3 regions of the Enterococcus sp. DIV0174 genome follow, and region 3 is predicted to be linked to each of the others. Evidence: predicted binding sites of a transcription regulator. Region 3 holds the regulator's gene; each other region holds the start of a gene.
The links. The regulator LexA, encoded in region 3, represses DNA repair genes until DNA is damaged. The targets are predictions, from matches to a motif close to CNAACANNTGTTNG.

Region 1 (6,430 bases), 240 kb from region 3:
CAAATTGGTCAATCCTGCAATCACGCCGAATAAAAAGGCATAATCAACCCCTAGAAGAAAATATCCTAGGAAGGTAAATGTACCGACAAATAAACATTCGATTGCTTGCCCACTAATATAGTTAGCTAATGTTTGATTCAGTTGGCCAAGTAATTCGACAATTTGACTTCTTCTTTTTTCTGGGAAAAAGCGCTCAATATTCGGTACTAACTTTTCACCATCTTTTAGCATATAGAACAAAATAAATGGTGCCGTCACAATCACGATTGTCGCAGAAGCAATCGTTCCAACAATCGAACCTAAGCTAGAAGAGATTCCGCTTAAAAATTGTTGAATGATTCGCCCATAAGAAATATCTAGCTGGTCTAAATATTTGCTGATATTCACTTCTTTAAAAATCGGCAATTCTGCCATTTCTCTTAACCAGCGTTCGACCTGTTTTATGAAGTCAGGCATGTTTGAAGCCAATGAAGAAATTTGTTGTACCAGATTTGGGATTACGCTTAGTAAAATCCAAATAATTGCCGTTAATAACATCAGCAATACAAGAACCACTGCCCAAGTTCGTTTGATTTTTGTTCGCATCAGCAACTTAACAATCGGATTCAAAATATAATACAAGAATCCAGCAATTAAAACTGGTGCAAATAAGGTTGAAAAAAATGTCCCAATGGGTTCAAATATAAAATTGATTTTTGAAGAAACCAAAATCAATGTGGCTAAGATCAATAATTCAAAAGACCAAAACATTAATTTGGAATTTCTCAGTTTTTCAAACAATCGATTTCCTCCTTTTCTCTTTTTTATAGTATAGCGCATCTAGTTTAAAAATTCTTCTCTAACTTCTCTTTTTTTATCTAACGACTAGGATTGCCACGGCTTTTCATTTCACAAACTTTCCAGTATACTAAAAAATAATGAGAGGTGATTGTAGAATGAAAATCGTACAAACAAGAGATACGTTAAGTGGGATTTATTTAGATGCTATTCGCATTCGACATCAAGTATTTGTCGTTGAGCAAGGCGTTCCATTAGAACGAGAAATTGATAAAGATGAAGCTAGATGTATTCATTTTGTCCTTTATTCAGAAAAAAAAGAACCCTGCGGAACTGTTCGTTTACTACCATTAGATAATGGCAAAATGAAATTGCAGCGAATGGCAATTCTTCAAAATTTCCGTCAACAAGGTTTAGGAAATCATTTAGTGAAAGAAGCGGAAGAATTCACCAAAAATCAAGGCTACAATACCATTCTTTTAGGTGCTCAAGAAACTGCTGTGAATTTTTATTCCAAACTAGGTTATGAAATTTATGGCGAACCATTTGAAGATGCGGGAATGCCTCATCTACATATGCGAAAAAAAATGTCACAACCATAAAAAAGAACAGCGAGCTTAAGAAAAATTTCTTAAGCTCGCTGTTCTTTTTTGTTTTACTTTCGCGACAATTGCTTATAACGATCATACCAAACATCAATATAGCCTTCAGAAAAAGGTCCTTGTTCATTATTGATCCAGTCAACTAAAATCTTCACATTCTCTTTTAAAATGAAGTCGATGTCATTAGGATAATGCATGATTTTACTATGCATTTCATATTCATCAACATCCAACAATCGTTTCTCTCCATCAGGAAACACCTTGATATCTAAATCATAGTCGATATACTTCAAGGCTTCATCGTCTAATAAAAAAGGTGAAGCTAGATTACAATAATAGGAAACCCCCTTTTCACGAATCATTGCTATTACATTAAACCAGTATTTTTTGTGGAAATACACAATCGCTGGTTCTCGCGTTACCCAGCGGCGACCGTCAGACTCGGTAACTAAAGTGTGATCGTTCACGCCAATCATTGAGTGTTCGCTTGTTTTTAATACCATGGTATCACGCCACGTTCGATGCAATTTGCCGTCGTGTTTGTAACTTTGGATCGTGACAAACTCTCCTTCTTTTGGAACTCCCATAGCAACCCTTCCTTAAGCAGCATCTTGTGCTTTGTGTTTGGGTGTTCATTACACCGACATCGTAATTATTATATCAATAAACTTTCTCTTTGCCTAGGAAGGATTACTATTGTTTCTATTTTTCTCAAGTTGTTCCACCAATTTCATTTGAACTTTCGGAAAAACAAATTGAGCAAACTTTGCTTCATCAGTCCACAAAGCAGCTTCTGTTTCCGGTAACAGCTGATTAGTCCTGCTTGTTGCTCGCCCGTAAAACAAAAGAACATGCCATTTTAAATGACTGAACACATGGACTACCTCGCCCAAATGACGCTTTTGCCAAACGACTGTCTCTTGGTGTGCAAAGGGTAAATCTATCTGTTTTTCTGCGACCAGTAACTCATCAAACAAATTCGGTTGATTGTCAACAACTGATGCCCATTCTTGCTGAAGTTCCTGATACCGTTCAAGTGTGACTTCAACTAACGGAAACGTCCACATGTCTGCCAATAACTTTTGACTGGTTCGTTTTTCCAAATAAAAGCTTCCTGCTTGATCTTGAATTGCTGCTGCCACATAATAAACATCTTTTGGCTTTGCTTTTTTTGTTTTAACAGGAAAGTTGGCTTGTATTCCCCGTTTATTTGCTAAACAAAAAGATTGAATGGGACAAATCTCACATTTGGGTGACGTCGGTGTACAAATAGCCGAACCTAAATCCATGAATGCCTGATTGAATTCTCCCGGATGTTCTTCGTCAATAATGCTTCGAACTGCTTCATCAAAAACTTTCCTACTAGACGCTTTCGCAATGTCTTCTTCAATGCAAAACAAACGACTCACAACTCGCATCACATTTCCATCAATTGCGGGTTCAGGCAAATCAAAGGCAATGCTAGCAATCGCTCCCGTCGTATAAGGACCGATTCCTTTCAACGAACTAATTTCAGCAACTGTTTGGGGCATTTCCCCACCAAATTCACTCATGATTTGTTTCGCTGCTGCTTGAATATTTCGAGCGCGGGAGTAATAACCTAACCCTTCCCAAGCCTTCAATAATTTTTCTTCTGGTGCATTGGCTAACTCCTCAATCGTTGGAAACCACTCCATAAACCGATAAAAATAGTCGATAACTGTATCGACGCGCGTTTGTTGTAACATAATTTCTGAGATCCAGATGCGGTATGGGTCGTGATTATAGCGCCAAGGTAAATTCCTTTTTTCTCTTTCATACCACTCAACAAATTCTTCCTGAAATTCTTTTGTCTGCTCTGTTGACCAGTTTTGCCATTCTTTATTCACTGATTTCTGCTTCCTTTTCTGAAATAAATCGTTGAATCAAATCCAGATTGAATCCTTTTTGATACAGACTTTGTTTGACTTTCATTCTGCGTTTTGTTAAATCAAAACGTGCATTCTTTCGCCATAATTTTTCGCCTTGGCTTACCAACAACTCATACTCAGCTTCCTCATCAACTTCTTGTGGTAATTGGGCAATCGCCTGCTGGATGACTTCCGAGTTAAAGCCTTTAGTCATTAAATTTTGTTGGATTTTTCGTAAAAGTTCTTTCTGACTTTTTCCATGATTTTTTTTATATGCTTTTTGTGCCGCGATACTGGCAACCTCCACTTGGTCTTCAAAAAGATATTGGCTCAATGCTTGCTCGATGATTTCTGGTTTTAGCCCTTTTTGCTGTAATTGCTGGCTCAACTTTCTGGGACCTTTGTCACTCAATCGCATCTGAGTTCGGACGTAGCTTTCTCCGTAAACAAGATCATTAATCAAATCTAATTCTTTCAATCGTGCAACGATTTTATTTCGATCTTCTTGAACAATTTCTTTTTCTTTTAAATAGGTACGAATTTCTTTTTCTGAACGTAATTGATAACTCAAATAATTCAATGCTTGTTGAAAACCAAAGTCTTCTCCACTGCTTTTTTTGATTTCTTTGATTAATTCTTCATCTAACTCTCGTCCCTTTAATAAACGATAACGAATTAAAACATCTTCTGACACGCGCAGTGGCTCGCCAACAGATAAATCGACTTGGTAAAAAGGGCCTTTGCCTTTACTGATCCTCGTCACTGTTATCATGAAACTCCTCCTCGAACATATATTCTCTATCATATCATAGAAACTCCCCGCCGACAGCGATTTTGTGATAGAATAGACCCACATCAAACGAAAAAAAGGAGATACCTATGGCAGAAACAATTGTCAAAACCGGACAAACAGTTCCTTTAAAAATTAAACGACTTGGTATCAATGGTGAAGGCATTGGCTACTTCAAACGATTGATTATTTTTGTTCCCTATGCTTTACCAAAGGAAGAAGTACTGGTAAAAATCACCAAAGCGACACCTCGCTACGCTGAAGCAGAACTTGTGAAAGTGAAAAAGCCGAGTAGTCAACGTGTTGTCGCTCCCTGTCCTGTTTATTACGAGTGTGGTGGTTGTCAATTACAACATTTAGCCTACCATGCACAACTCGATTTCAAAAAAGATTTGCTTTTACAAGCACTTGAAAAATTCAAACCAGCTGGCTTTCGTCATTTTTCTTTATTACCAACGATTGGCATGGAAGACCCTTGGCGTTATCGTAACAAAGCCCAATTTCAGCTAAGAAAAAACAAAAAAACAAACCAAATCGAGGCTGGTTTGTATCAAGCGAATTCACATAACTTAGTTCCGCTGACTGATTGCTTAGTCCAAGAACCTCGAACACAAAAAGTGATGAATACGGTCGTTCGCTTGTTAAATAAATATGATCTACCCATTTATGACGAACGAACAAATAGCGGTATCTTTCGAACAATCATGGTTCGTGTGGGAATCCAAACGGGGGAACTACAAGTCGTCTTCATTACTCGTAGCCAAAAGTTCCCACAAAAAAATGCACTGATTCGTGAAATCAACGAGCGATTACCCGAAGTAGTTTCCATTATGCAAAATGTTCAACCGCAAAAAACTTCTTTAGTAATGGGTGACGAAACAATTCATCTTTGGGGAAAAGAAGCAATCGAAGAACGAATCAATGAAGTCACTTTTGATCTATCGCCACGCGCCTTTTTCCAACTGAATCCAGAACAAACAAAAGTTCTTTATCAAGAAGGAATCAAAGCACTGGCAATCGAAAAAGATGACACAGTTGTGGATGCGTATTGTGGTGTTGGAACAATCGGGTTAACTGTTGCAAAATATGCCAAAGAAGTTCGCGGAATGGACATTGTTCCTCAAGCAATTGATGATGCAAAAAAAAATGCCACTCGTTTAGGCTACGACAACACTCGCTATGAAGTCGGAACGGCAGAAGAACTTTTACCTAAGTGGCTCGAAGAAGGGTTCCAACCAGATGGAATTATCGTTGATCCACCTCGAACTGGTTTGGATGCGAAATTAGTTCAAGCTTTGTTGAAACATCCAGCCAAAAAATTGGTTTATATCTCTTGTAATGTTTCAACCTTGGCGCGCGACTTAGTTGAATTAACAAACTGTTATCAAGTCGACTACTTGCAATCTGTCGACATGTTTCCACAAACTGCTCGCTGTGAAGTCGTTGTAAAGCTAACAAAAAAATAAACGGATAAAAAGAAGTTTTCATTTCCGATCGATCAACCAAAATCGCCCTATTAAAAGTTACTCAACGACTTTTAATAGGGCGATTCATTTTTAGTTAATAATTTCCATTGTAATTATATTGATTCGTATCTTCTGGTGTATATTGCTCATATGTTTCTTGATTGTTGTTTTGATCGTAGTTATTTTCAGTACCATACCCATTGTCTTGATTGTTATAGTCTTGGTTATAATTACCGTTACCATCTGAGTAGGTTGATGAATAATCGTCTGAATAACTGTTGGAATAGTCATTTGAATAATTATTTGAGTAGCCATTTCCATCGGTGACAGTGCTACCCGAAGTTAGACCCGTACCATCTTCTGAATCATCATAAAACATTTGATACGCATTGTCATTTTCTAAATTAGGCAAAGTACTACTTGTTTTCAAGTCTAATTGTTTTTTCAATTTGTTTTGAACTTTCAATAACTCATTTTGACCAAGAATTTGGTAATAAATTTCGTTAATTGTCGTGCTTTCTCCTTGCAGTTGTCCTTGATCGATTTTGCTGAATGCTGCAGTGTAATTCGTTGCAACATCTAACATGTCGTCCCACTCCAAGTCTGTCTTCACGTTGTTTTCAACTGCTTTTAAAATCTTTTGATAATTGCTCACACCATCTAGACTTAGTACTTTGTTGACGATTTTTGTTACAACTTCACGTTGACGACGTTGACGACCAATGTCCCCTTCTGGATCTTCGTGGCGCATTCTGGCATAAGCTAATCCTGTTTCACCATCCAGCTTTTGTTTGCCAACTGGCACGTGAACACCATCTAGGGTAAAGTCGATTTTATTATTGACTTCAATCCCACCAACTGCATCAATCAAATCTTTCATTCCATCCAAATTGATCGTCACATAGT
Region 2 (6,430 bases), 390 kb from region 3:
TAAGCCTGCTGCTTCAATTTCTTCTTTCAGTGATTTGATTCGTTCTTTCGGCCACACTTCTCCAACGGGGATATCCATAAGTGTTCCCACAATCCCCTTCATCGCTGGAATTTGTCGAATTTCTTCTAAAGTAATCTTTTCTTCTTGTGAACCGTACCATCTAAAAGTCATTTCCATGATTATTTTCCTCCGAAATTTGTTAAGTAGGTACGAATCGTTTGTCTAACTGCTCCTGGACCTACTAACATTTCTGTTACTATTTGTTCAATTTTTTCGCCAAGGCCTACTTCATATAAATTTGAACCAAAAATTGTTTCATTGGCTAAAATACTTGCAACACTTTGATGAATTACCTCTGGCGATTGTTCACCTAAATGAAGACTTGCCAGCTGCTCCTGTAATTCAGCTAACAATGGATCAGGGCTTGGTACAAATTCATTTCCTTCATCATCAACTGCCAACAAGTAACGTAACCAAGCTGCAATTGCCACTGGAATAAATACGAGAGATTGCGCAGCTGACTTTTCTGTATATTTTTTAATGGTTTCACCAAAACGAATTGCCACTTTTTGCGAAGTATCGCTCGCAATTCGTTGCGGTGTATCAGGTATGTTGGGATTAGGCAATCGTTTCTTAATCACCTCATCAATGAATTGTTTAGGATCAATTATTTGGGGATCTTCTACTACTGGTAGGCCTTCTTGATACCCAATTGCTTTAATCAATCCCACAATCTCTTCGTCTTCCATCTCAGCTGCAATCGATTGATAACCAAGCAAACAACCAGTAATTGCCATTGCCGTATGAAGTGGATTCAAACATGTTGTTACTTTCATCACATCTGCTTTATCAACAATTTCCTGGCTCGTAAGGACGACACCTGCCTTTTCCAACGCAGGGCGCCCATTTGGAAAATGATCTTCGATAATCAAATAATGAATAACCTCTGTATTCACAAATGGTGCAATATTCGTGCGTTTTTCTGTATGAATAATTTCCATATCAACAAAACCGAGCTTCTCAAGTTCCGCCTGTACAATTTTTGCGGGGTTTGGTGTAATGCGATCAATCATGCTCCAAGGAAAGGTTACTTTTTCTGAATCAGTTAAATAATCAAGAAATTCATTGGAAACAAACCCTTTTTCTTGCCAGCATTTGGCAATTGTCAGTACGCTATCTTGGAATCGCTTTCCATTTTGCGAAAAATTATCAGTTGAAATCATGGCAATCGGTAATTTTCCCGCTAAAAATCGTTTGTGTAATAATGCGGTCACAATGCTCATCGTATGTTGAGGAGCTTCAAGACCATTTTCAATATCTGCTTCTACTACTGGGAAAAATTTCCCAGCAGCGTCTTTCAAGTGATACCCTTTTTCAGTAATCGTAAAGGTGGTAAACTGTAAGCTAGGATTTTCAAAATAATGAACAACTTGTGCAAAACTTTCTTTCTCACTAGGATGACAAAAGAAAGCATCTGCTGTTGCAGCTAAAAGCTTTTTATCTAACATTCCATCATCATGCATCACTACTTCCACTACATCACTATGAAATGGTTTGTAAGCCTTCTCAATTATTTCTTTGTCTAAAGTTTCACATACAACTATACCAGCAGCTAATTCTTTTTTATCAGCTAACCGTTGTGCAATCTCTGCGTGAAACCCACGATATAAATTTCCACCACCAAAATGAAGCCACACAGGTACTTCTTTTCCCTTTTCCTTGACTGAAGCAACATCATAGTTAGGAATAGTAATTCCTGCCTGTTTTAACTCAGTTAGTGATTTTTGCCAATCTTTTAAGTCAATCACAAAATCCCCTCCAAACTGATATATCAGTTGTTTTGATACTTGCATTATATTCGCCCATTTAGGCTTTGTCAATACGTCGATTTCATTTATTTTTATCTTATAATTAAAAAAACAGCAAATACTAATATATCAGAAAACCCAAAAAAGGGTGTGGCATAAGTCTTGCCACACCCTCTTTTTAAGAGTAAACGGTGTTCCCAAACCAACTCCTCGAGATAGCTTGCATTCACTCCAAAATATAAAGAGCTATTTTGAGTGCTTGCTCGCTATCTGTTCGGAGCTAAGCAGTTTGCGCCACAGCCTTATCCACGGTGTTCAAGAAGTAACTTCCTTAAAATAAGTCTAAATTACTCAAAAATTTGAGAAAGATTTCTGGTAATTTATTCTTATTTATTGGAGCTAGGCACTTCTTTTACAACCTCTCCTAATCAATCCTTCAAATCCCATAAAGGTAAAACAATATTTTCATAGGTCATAGGATCTAAGTTCGTAAGTGTGATTCCTAACAATCGAACACCCTTCTCTACGCCCAAAACTTCTTCCCAAATCAAACTAGCTTGATAATATAGAGCTTCTTTTTTGTAAATATATTCAGGTAACGTTACCCGCTTCGTAATTGTTGAATAGTCCGTATAGCGAACTTTTAATACGACTGTTTTTCCATGCTTTTGAACTTTTCGTAGTGCTTCTTCTACCTTTTCTGCCAACTGTCGAAGCTGTGCCAAAACAGCTTCTTCTGTTTGCAATGGCTGACCATAGGTATGCTCTTTACCAACTGATTTTCGCTCTCGAGTTACGTTGACTGGAGAATCATGAATCCCGCGAACTTTTCGATAAAGTGAATAGCCCATTTTTCCAAAGTTTTGAATCAGCTGCATTTCACTCATTTCATATAAATCTGCACCTGTAAAAATTCCTAGCTCATTCATTTTAGGAACTGTTTTTTTACCAACACCATGAAATTTTTCAATTGGTAATTTTTTCAAAAAAGACACCGCTTCTTGAGGAGTCACCACAGTAATCCCTCTTGGCTTTTGATAATCAGAAGCCAGTTTTGCCAAAAATTTATTGTAGCTGACTCCTGCCGAGCAAGTTAAATGAACAGCTTCCCAAATATCTGCTTGGATCATTCGAGCAATTTTAATTGCTGATTTACACCCCACTTTGTTTTCTGTCACATCCAGATACGCTTCGTCAATACTGACAGGTTCAACGATATCCGTGTACCGGTGAAAAACTTCTCGAACGATTTGGGATACTTCAGAATACTTTTGATGATCGCCAGGTTTAAAAATAGCTGTTGGACACAATTCAAATGCTTTTTGCGCACTCATCGCTGAGTGAATTCCATATTGTCTGGCTTCATAATTTGCTGTTGTCACGACACCCCGACCACCAGTATCACTTGGATGGCGAGCAATAACCAACGGATGTCCTCTGAATTCTGGATGATCTCGTTCTTCAACCGAGGCGAAAAAAGCATCCATGTCGATATGGATGATTTTTCTAGATGTATCATTATGTAAAGGAAACTGTAGTTCCATATTTATTCACCTCGACCTTACTCTCTTTGTTATTATAGTCGAACTTTTGTTCCCTATCAAGCAATTGTGATTTAAATCTTATGTTTTGAAACATGCGTGATTATTGATAAAGAGCGTTACTTTTTTTGTTGCTTAATCATGAAATGGTTCCATTTACTCGGTGCAAAATCATTCATTCGGTTCGCTTCATGCAAAAAAGAAGTAAAAACGATAGACTACTCACCATTCCAGATAGTATACGCTAAATTTTTATCATCATTAGATATGAAAAAACTTTCAATCTAAAATTTGGTTAACAGTCCTTTATTAGTCTATGGAAAGGACTTTTTTATCGTTGAAACTATTTCGTACACATGTAGAAACACCTAGCTTTTGTTTCGCACGTAAAACAGATGAAACCGACTAAAGTCATTAATAAACAAGCGTACACATTTCTGAAATTCAACACTCCTCTTCCCACTTATTTTGAGTAACATGTATTAAATCAGCTTTTAGACAAAAAGTCGGGAACAAAACACATGCTTTGTTCCCGACTTTTTGTCTATTACGTTGAAATTTTGTTCTCATTCATCTAATTCATGAAATTGTCGATAGACTTCTTGCTTTTTCAGATGATTCATTGCAGCCACTTTTTTAATAGCAGCATTTGGTTTCTCACCAGCTGTAATCAACGCCTCTACTTGCTCCTTCAAAGAAACTTGATTGACTTCCTCTGCTTCGATCAGGCGACCATCATCGCCCGCAACCATCAAGCAACATTCACCTTTGATTTGATTTTCTTTTAGATACATTAATAGTTCGTCTACGTCTCCACGTAGATATTCTTCATGGATCTTCGTTAGTTCTCGACATAGAACCACTTGGCGATTTCCAAATACCACGCGTATGTTTTCGAGTGTAGCACTTACACGGTATGGTGATTCATAAAAAATAAGTGTTGCTGTTTGGGTCTTTAATTGCGCCAAAGTTTCTTTTTGTTCTTTCTTTTTCCTTGGTAAAAATCCATAAAATAAAAATGGTTGTGGTACGAGACCTGAAGCAATCAAAGCCGTGATACCTGCCGTAGGTCCGGGTACCGAAACGACTGGGATTCCTTCTTCGATACATGCGACGACTAATTCGTGACCAGGATCGCTAATAGAAGGCATTCCCGCATCACTCACTTGGGCAATCGATTGTCCTATTTTCAATTGCTCGAGTAAGTACGGAATTCGTTCTTTATAGTTATGTTCATGCAAACTTTTTTGTGGTGTCTCCACTTCAAAATGGTTTAATAATTTTTGTGTATTACGTGTATCTTCACTTGCAATCAAATCTGCTTCATGTAACAGACGAACACTCCGGTAAGTCATATCTTCAAGGTTACCAATCGGCGTAGGAACAAGATACAAAGTTCCTATACCTGAATGATCCTTAAAACTTTTTTGATTATACATTTCCTGCCTCCTTAATAAAAAAAGAGCGAAGACACAAGTCGAACGACTCACGTCTTTGCCCCTAGCATAGACAACTTTTTAGTATTAGCGTCCACTTTCACGATAAATGACTTCTAAACAAAACGCGCAAGGCTCATCATTTTCGCGACGTGAACCATAGAGATCATAACAAACATGAAATCCTTCTTCGTAAATTTTTTCTAAATTCATTCGGGATTTTGACAGTTCTTGTTTGACGCTTTCAGCAGGTGCTTCTGCCACTTGATTCAACTCACGCAAATGTTCACGCAGGCGTTGGTTTTCCATCTCAAGCGTAGTATTTTTTTCGACGATTTCATGAAGTGCGTGCTTCATTTCTACTAATTCAGTTAAGGTATTTCGTAATTCTGATTCTAGCTGGTTTAAGCCGTCATATAAAGATCGCTTATCCATTCATCTCACCTACTTGAATGAAGTCTTTTAATTCATCCCATTCATACTCCACTGGATTTTCTCGTCCTGTCAGCCGAACTTTTACAATTCGGCTAAGCAGGTTTAATCCTACGACTTTCCCTTTACCATCAGGTGTTTCAATCATTTTTCCAAAGTCAGGGAGTTCTTTTTTTGCCGCCTCATATTCTGCGCTCTCATATTGCAGACAACACATCAACCGTCCACATAAGCCAGAAATTTTTGTTGGATTCAAAGAAAGCCCTTGATCTTTTGCCATTTTGATTGAAACCGGTACAAAATCTCCTAAAAATGTCGAACAGCATAATGGTCGACCACAGGGGCCTATTCCACCAATAATTTTCGCTTCATCACGAACGCCAATTTGACGTAACTCGATCCTAGTCCGAAAAATACTTGCTAACTCTTTCACCAATTCCCGAAAGTCAATTCGTCCATCAGCAGTAAAAGAAAAAATCATTTTACTTCGATCAAACGTGTACTCCACCTTCACGATTTTCATTTCTAATTCGTGTTCGCGCGCTTTTTGTTTGGCGATTTTTAACGCTTCGGTAGCATCTTGTTGATTTTTTTGTTCTTTTGCTAACTCGGTAGCCGAGGCTTTATGCAAAATGGGTTTGACTTCTTCTGGTAAATCTTGGGAATCAAGTTCTCGTTTGGGAATGGCAACTGTTGCAATATGTAAGGTTTGTTGAGATTCGACTAACACCTTATCATTATAAAAATATTCAGAATCCCCTGGCGCAAAATAATAGATATGCCCAGCATCTCTATAACGGACGCCTACTACTTCTACCATTTCCAACCTCCTTGGTTACTCAGCTATAATTAAAAAATCGTTTGTAAAACGAACTGTTCAGCTACTGCTTGAAAACTCACATTACTGCGTAGTTTTTGTTCAGCAACTAAAATATGTTCAATGATTTGATTGGCTTTTTTTGTCTTGTTTGATTCTTCAGCAAAAATTGCTTGTTTTTGTGCTTCTTGGAAATAAAATAACAGAATTGAAAGTGCCATAAACTGTTGACTTTTTTCCTTAAATACTTTGGTCAATTTCTTTTGGACATAGATAAATGCTTGTGGGTCTTGCTTTTGTAGATAGGTGAACCACTGATAAATCGAGTCCTTAGCCTCATTAAACCATTCATCTTCTGAGATTTCAACTGCTTTTCGTAAACTGTTGGTTAAGAAT
Region 3 (6,430 bases):
GCGCGTGGATTCATTGTCGGCTGTCCAGTAGCGTATGAGTTGGGCGTGGGTTTTGCACCAGTTCGTAAAAAAGGAAAGTTGCCTCGTGAAACGATTGAAGTAACTTATGACCTTGAATATGGAACAGATACATTGACTTTACACAAAGATGCGATTCAACCAGGTCAACGTGTGTTGATTTGTGATGATTTGTTAGCAACTGGCGGAACAATCAAAGCAACGATTGAACTGATTGAAAAATTAGGTGGCGTAGTTGTTGGTTGTGCATTCCTGATTGAATTGATGGACTTACATGGCCGTGATAAAATTAAGGGCTATGACATTATTACGTTGATGGAATACTAATAGAAAAAAGTAGATCTTCAGAAATGACTAAGACACAATGTCTGGTCTTTTCTGAAGATCTTTTTTGATGTGTTAAATAATTTTATTCTGGGTTCAATGAAAAAATAAAAGAAAATGACTCGTAATTAACTTGTTCTTTCGTACATAAATAACACTTATATTATAACGATACATTTTTTGTGAGTTCACTCTATTTTCGTTCATTTCAGCAAAAAACAGTTGGCAAAAGAAAGCCTGTGTGAAATTTGATAAGAAACTTTCTTAACAAGTTCACGCTAAACTCTAAAAAAGGTTGATTGGTTACTTCTAAGAATAGTGAAAAGAGAGGTGAATGTCCATAGTTTTGTAAGGATAGAAAGAGTGCTAGCAAAAGGAAATCTTCACTTGATGACAATTTAACTAGTTTACTGAGGAGTGTTGTTAAAGAGAGCATTTACAATAATGAAAACTTTCAAATAAAGGGATTTTGAACAAAAAAAACACCCTAAATATGTCGGATTACTGACATTATTTGGGGGTTGCTCAGCATGGCAGAGTCCATTAATATTCACAACAGATATTGTTTCACTCATTTTTTGAAACCTGGGATCAAAACATGCGTAAACATTCATCGAAAATAATTTGTAAAATAGTTTGTTGAAGGGAAATGATTTTATTGAAAAAAGAACAACTAATAAAAAAGGTAGCATCACCACTCATTTGTGGATTGATGTTAGGTGGGCTTGCTGTCTCAACAATCCAGCCGATTATCCAAGTTCGTGCTGAAGAAAAAACGAGTTCAAAAGCAACAACAAGTTTAACAGAAGAGGCATGGTCGGAATGGTCAGAAGTCACAAAGTTAACAGAATTTGGAAGTTCAGACACAACAGGAAAACAAGTCAAACACAATGGTAAAATTTATGCAGCAACTTGGTGGAAAAATGGGGCTACAGATGTAGCGCCAGGATCAGGTGAAGCAACTTCAACTGGCTGGGAAGAAGTAGGAACAATTGCTTCTGATGGTTCAGTTACTCTTAACGCAGGTGTTACTGCTAATCCATTTGAACCAACGATTGATCCAAATGTTGATCCAAATACTCCGTATGCAGGTGTTGATGCAGGACAGGGTGTGAAGTGGGGCGAGAAGGTTTTTGCGCCGTACATTGATGGTGGTTTGTGGTATAACGGAGAGAATGGGTATCAAGGATTGTATCCTCTTGGTCAAGAAGTGAAGAAATCAAACATCAGTTATGCAAATATTGGTTTTATTGTATCGGACCCAAGTAATCCGAAGACGGCCTCTTTTGGCGGCTATTATAATGTAGATGGCACCGGAACAAATGGTTCAGTTGTCACTGCATTTGCTAATCAAATCAAAGAGTTCCGCGCACAAGGTGGAGATGTATTGGTTTCTTTTGGTGGTGAAAACGGAACGCCGCTTCAAGATGTCTATGATAACGCTGAAGAACTTGCGGATAAATACATTGAGATTGTCGAGCATTATGGATTAACAACGATTGATTTCGATATTGAAGGGGCTCACGTTCGAGACAAAGAAGCTTGGGAAAGAAATAACGATGCAATCAAGATCATGCAAGATAAGTTAGGTGACGAAGCTCCTGACGTTTGGTACACATTCCCTGTTTTACCGACTGGTTTAGTAGGCGAAGGGACAGACAATGACGCGTATAACGTACTACAAGATGCTGTTCAGAAAAAGGTTAATGTTCATGGTGTAAATATCATGACGATGTGTTTTGGCCCGTCATTTGTTACAGGACCAACAGATACATACCATACATATGTCGAACAAGCGTCAGAGAGTTTAGCTGGACAAATAAAACGAATTTATAGTGATGCTAATCAAGACCTAACGGATTCACAAATTTATCAGAAAATTGGTTTAACACCATGGGTAGGAAAATCAAGTCAAGCAAATGAAACATTTACTCAATCGGATGCTAAAGCTTTATTAGCTTATGCAAACGAAAAACAAATTGGAATGCTTTCTTTTTGGTCGTTGAATCGGGATAACGATTTGAATGAAGATTTAAAAAATACAGGACTTGAGCAAGAAACCTATGAATTTTCAAAAATTATGGGTGAATTTGATGGAGATTTAGGTGTAAGAGATCAAGCACCAGTAATTAAAGGAGCAACAAATGAAACAATTGAGTTGAATGACTCGTTTGATGTACTAGCAGGTGTGACAGCTATTGATCAGGAAGATGGCGACCTAACTGCTAAAATTACGACAACAGGAACAGTTGATTCTGCGAAAGTTGGTGAATACCAAGTAACATATTCTGTGACAGACAGTCAGAAGAATCATTCAGAAAAGATTCGGACGATTACTGTGGTTGATCCAAATGCAAATACGAAACCAATTTTTTCTGGTCTAAAGGATCAAACAATTGAAGTTGGAACAAACTTTGATAAATTGGCGGGCGTAACGGCAAACGATCAAGAAGATGGTGACCTGACCGCGAAAATAGCTGTGACAGGAGATGTAGATACTTCAAAAGCGGGCGCGAATGTTCTCACGTATACAGTTTCTGATAGTAAAGGTGAAAAAACAACACAAACAATTACAGTCACGGTTAAAGAAAAAGAAAGTATTCCAGCTTATTCAGCAACGGCAGTTTACGTTAAAGGTGATAAGGTAAGCTATCAAGGAACAACTTACACTGCAAAATGGTGGACAAAAGGAGATACTCCAGGATCCGCACAAGTCTGGGAAAAAGAAATAATTAAAAACGAAGACGGAAGCGTGGATTATTACAAAGGAGGAACTTATGTCGCTGGCGATTTAGTGAACTATAATGGCAAACAATATCTTGCTAAATGGTGGACACAATCTGTACCAGGTAGTGATGCATCGTGGGAGTTAAAAAAATAGTCAACTAATTAAGAAATACAAAAAGGAACTGAAACAAAAATAGCTTAAATAGAAAAAGCCTAAAATTCGTTTTTAAAACGTTGATTTTAGGCTTTTTTAAATTGAAAAATGTGTTAAGAACGACTGAATCTTTCGCTTTGTCCCAGTCTTTTTTCTTTTTGATAAAAGAGTAATAGATCTTATCGAATGAATACTTTGGCTAATCCAAAGTAGAAAACGAGCAATTGCCTTAAATATGATAGCCAGTAGATAGGTGTAACGAACGATTATTTACGTTGGTCTTTCTTTCAAGATTGCCGAGAGCGTAAGTAATGTTCATGATAGAAATGTTCTTCATGAAGCCTACGCTGTTCGGCTTGACGATATTTTTTTTCGTCCCACAACATAAACCACAATGTGAATAACGGAAGAAAAATAATCAATGCCGGTTGGATCCCAAAATTGCCAATCAAAATACCTAAGAATAAAACCAGTAATACCAAGCCAATACGTCTAATTGATTTCATGAATTCTCACCTCATTTATTTATGTGAACGTTTGTTCGTAAAATCATTATACGAATGTTTGTTCGGTTTGTAAAGAGGGAAGAACAATAAAAAAAGAATTGCAGAAATTTTTCTACAATTCTTTGAATGAATCATGTTAATAAATATGGCTACGATAGAGACCAACTACCAATCCCAAAATGGCTACCTCATCTAAAATAATTGGATCTAATAAATCATTTTCAGGTTGTAAACGAAAATGATCTTTTTCTTTATAGAACCTTTTACAAGTTGCTTCATTTTCTGTCGTCATAGCGATGACAATATCTCCATTTTTAGCGCTCTCTTGTTTTCGGACGATAACATTATCTCCGTCTAAAATCCCTGCGTTGATCATACTTTCGCCCCGAATGGTTAGCATGAACAAACTGCCTTCTTCTGAAGTTAAATTTGGTGGTACAGGGAAAAAGTCGGAGGCGTCTTCAACAGCGAGGATCGGCTCACCAGCTGTAACAACGCCAAGCATTGGAATAGTCGATGGCTTGATTCCAATCTGATCTAAACCTAAGTCCGTTAATTCGATTGCCCGTGGCTTTGTCGGATCGCGCAAAATAAATCCTTTTTTTTCTAATCGTGCTAAATGTCCGTGGACAGTTGATGTTGAAGAAAGGTTAACAGCTTCACCAATCTCGCGAACGGTTGGTGGGTATCCTTTTCGGGTTACTTGTTCGTGGATATAACGTAAGACTTCGATTTGTCGTGTTTCAGTTTGTCGGGCCACAAAGTACACCTTCTTTCACTTAATATTTAAATAATACCACATAAAAAGCGCTGTTTCAAACAAATGTTCGTATCTAAATATGGATACCTAGTTGTTTTTTTTGTTTTTTTTATATAATATAAGAAGAGAAAAAGGAGGGCTGATAATGTTATCACCTGAAAAAATTGCACGTATTAATGAATTAGCCAAAAAGAAAAAAGCTGAGGGACTTTCAAAAGAAGAAGAGAAAGAACAAATCTTATTGAGAGAAGAATATTTAACAGCTTTTCGCTCTGGTATGAGACATCATATTGAAGGGATGAAAATTGTTGATCCTGAAGGAAACGATGTTACACCAGATAAATTAAAAGAAATTCAAAAAGAAAAAGGCTTACATGACCGTTAGTGTGCTTTTTGGTAAAAAATACCAAAAAGCATTGATTTTTTGATCTGTATCCGCTAAAATGAGTATGAAATGAATTACAGTAAAAAAAACCTAAATTGGAGGGGTTCTTTTGTTCGACAAAATTGATCAACTAGGCGTTAACACAATCCGCACATTAAGTATTGAAGCTGTACAAAAAGCAAATTCAGGTCATCCGGGTTTACCGATGGGTGCTGCACCGATGGCATATGCACTTTGGACAAAACATTTGAAAGTAAATCCTGTTACTTCAAGAAATTGGGTCGATCGTGACCGTTTTGTACTTTCTGCTGGTCATGGTTCAGCAATGTTGTACAGTTTACTTCACTTATCTGGATATCAAGTAACAATTGACGACTTGAAACAATTCCGTCAATGGGGATCAAAAACACCAGGACATCCAGAAGTACATCATACAGATGGCGTTGAAGCAACAACTGGTCCACTAGGTCAAGGAATTGGCATGGCTGTTGGTATGGCAATGGCAGAAGCACATCTTGCAGCAACTTATAATAAAGAAAACTTTAATGTTGTCGATCATTATACTTATGCTTTATGTGGTGATGGCGATTTAATGGAAGGCGTTTCTCAAGAAGCAAGTTCTATGGCTGGACATATGAAATTAGGTAAATTAATCGTTTTATATGATTCAAATGATATTTCACTTGATGGTCCAACTTCAAAAGCTTTCACAGAAAACGTCGGTGCGCGCTATGAAGCATATGGCTGGCAACATATCTTAGTAAAAGATGGCAATGATTTAGAAGCAATCTCAAATGCGATTGAAGCAGCTAAAGCTGAGACAACTAAACCAACACTGATTGAAGTTAAAACAGTTATTGGTTATGGCGCACCTAAAGAAGGTACATCTGCTGTTCATGGTGCACCTCTTGGAGCGGATGGCATTAAAATGGCTAAAGAAGTTTACGGTTGGGACTATCCAGATTTCACAGTGCCTGAAGAAGTAGCAACTCGTTTCCACGAAAAAATGGTTGAAGATGGCGAAAAAGCAGAAGCACAATGGAATGAAAAATTTGCTAACTATAAAAATGCTTATCCAGAATTAGCGCAACAATTTGAAGATGCGTTTGCTGGAAAACTACCAGAAAATTGGGATGCTGAGATGCCAAGTTATGATGAAGGTCATAGCCAAGCAAGTCGTGTGTCAAGCAAAGACATGATTCAAGCAATCTCAAATGCAGTTCCTAGCTTATGGGGAGGTTCTGCTGATTTATCTGGCTCAAATAATACAATGGTTGCAGCTGAAACTGATTTCGAACCAGGTAACTACGAAGGTCGAAACATCTGGTTTGGCGTTCGCGAATTTGCTATGGCAACAGCGATGAACGGAATCCAATTACATGGCGGTACACGTATTTATGGTGGAACATTCTTTGTATTCACGGATTACTTACGTCCAGCTATTCGTCTTGCTTCCATTCAAAAAGCACCAGTTATTTATGTACTAACACATGATTCAGTAGCAGTGGGTGAAGATGGTCCAACACATGAACCAATCGAACAACTCGCTTCTGTTC

Region 1: the regulator LexA is predicted to act here: its motif matches at 4,053-4,066, upstream of recX (recombination regulator RecX).
Region 2: the regulator LexA is predicted to act here: its motif matches at 3,392-3,405, upstream of dinB (DNA polymerase IV).

The regions. Positions count from the first base shown of each region.
Region 1 covers NZ_CP172881.1:1,785,676-1,792,105, forward strand. The annotation lists gene IGJ93_RS08475 (AI-2E family transporter) at 1-780, opposite strand, end outside; gene IGJ93_RS08480 (GNAT family N-acetyltransferase) at 936-1,379, shown strand; gene ntdP (nucleoside tri-diphosphate phosphatase) at 1,433-1,966, opposite strand; gene mutY (A/G-specific adenine glycosylase) at 2,060-3,247, opposite strand; gene recX (recombination regulator RecX) at 3,240-4,040, opposite strand; gene rlmD (23S rRNA (uracil(1939)-C(5))-methyltransferase RlmD) at 4,148-5,524, shown strand; gene IGJ93_RS08505 (LCP family protein) at 5,619-6,430, opposite strand, start outside.
Region 2 covers NZ_CP172881.1:1,932,281-1,938,710, forward strand. The annotation lists gene uxuA (mannonate dehydratase) at 1-177, opposite strand, end outside; gene IGJ93_RS09195 (mannitol dehydrogenase family protein) at 180-1,808, opposite strand; gene dinB (DNA polymerase IV) at 2,237-3,352, opposite strand; gene rsmI (16S rRNA (cytidine(1402)-2'-O)-methyltransferase) at 3,916-4,788, opposite strand; gene IGJ93_RS09210 (DNA replication initiation control protein YabA) at 4,873-5,220, opposite strand; gene IGJ93_RS09215 (PSP1 domain-containing protein) at 5,213-6,037, opposite strand; gene holB (DNA polymerase III subunit delta') at 6,067-6,430, opposite strand, start outside.
Region 3 covers NZ_CP172881.1:1,544,241-1,550,670, reverse strand. The annotation lists gene IGJ93_RS07350 (adenine phosphoribosyltransferase) at 1-345, shown strand, start outside; gene IGJ93_RS07345 (immunoglobulin-like domain-containing protein) at 1,001-3,223, shown strand; gene IGJ93_RS07340 (hypothetical protein) at 3,511-3,729, opposite strand; gene lexA (transcriptional repressor LexA) at 3,866-4,489, opposite strand; gene IGJ93_RS07330 (DUF896 family protein) at 4,635-4,874, shown strand; gene tkt (transketolase) at 4,984-6,430, shown strand, end outside.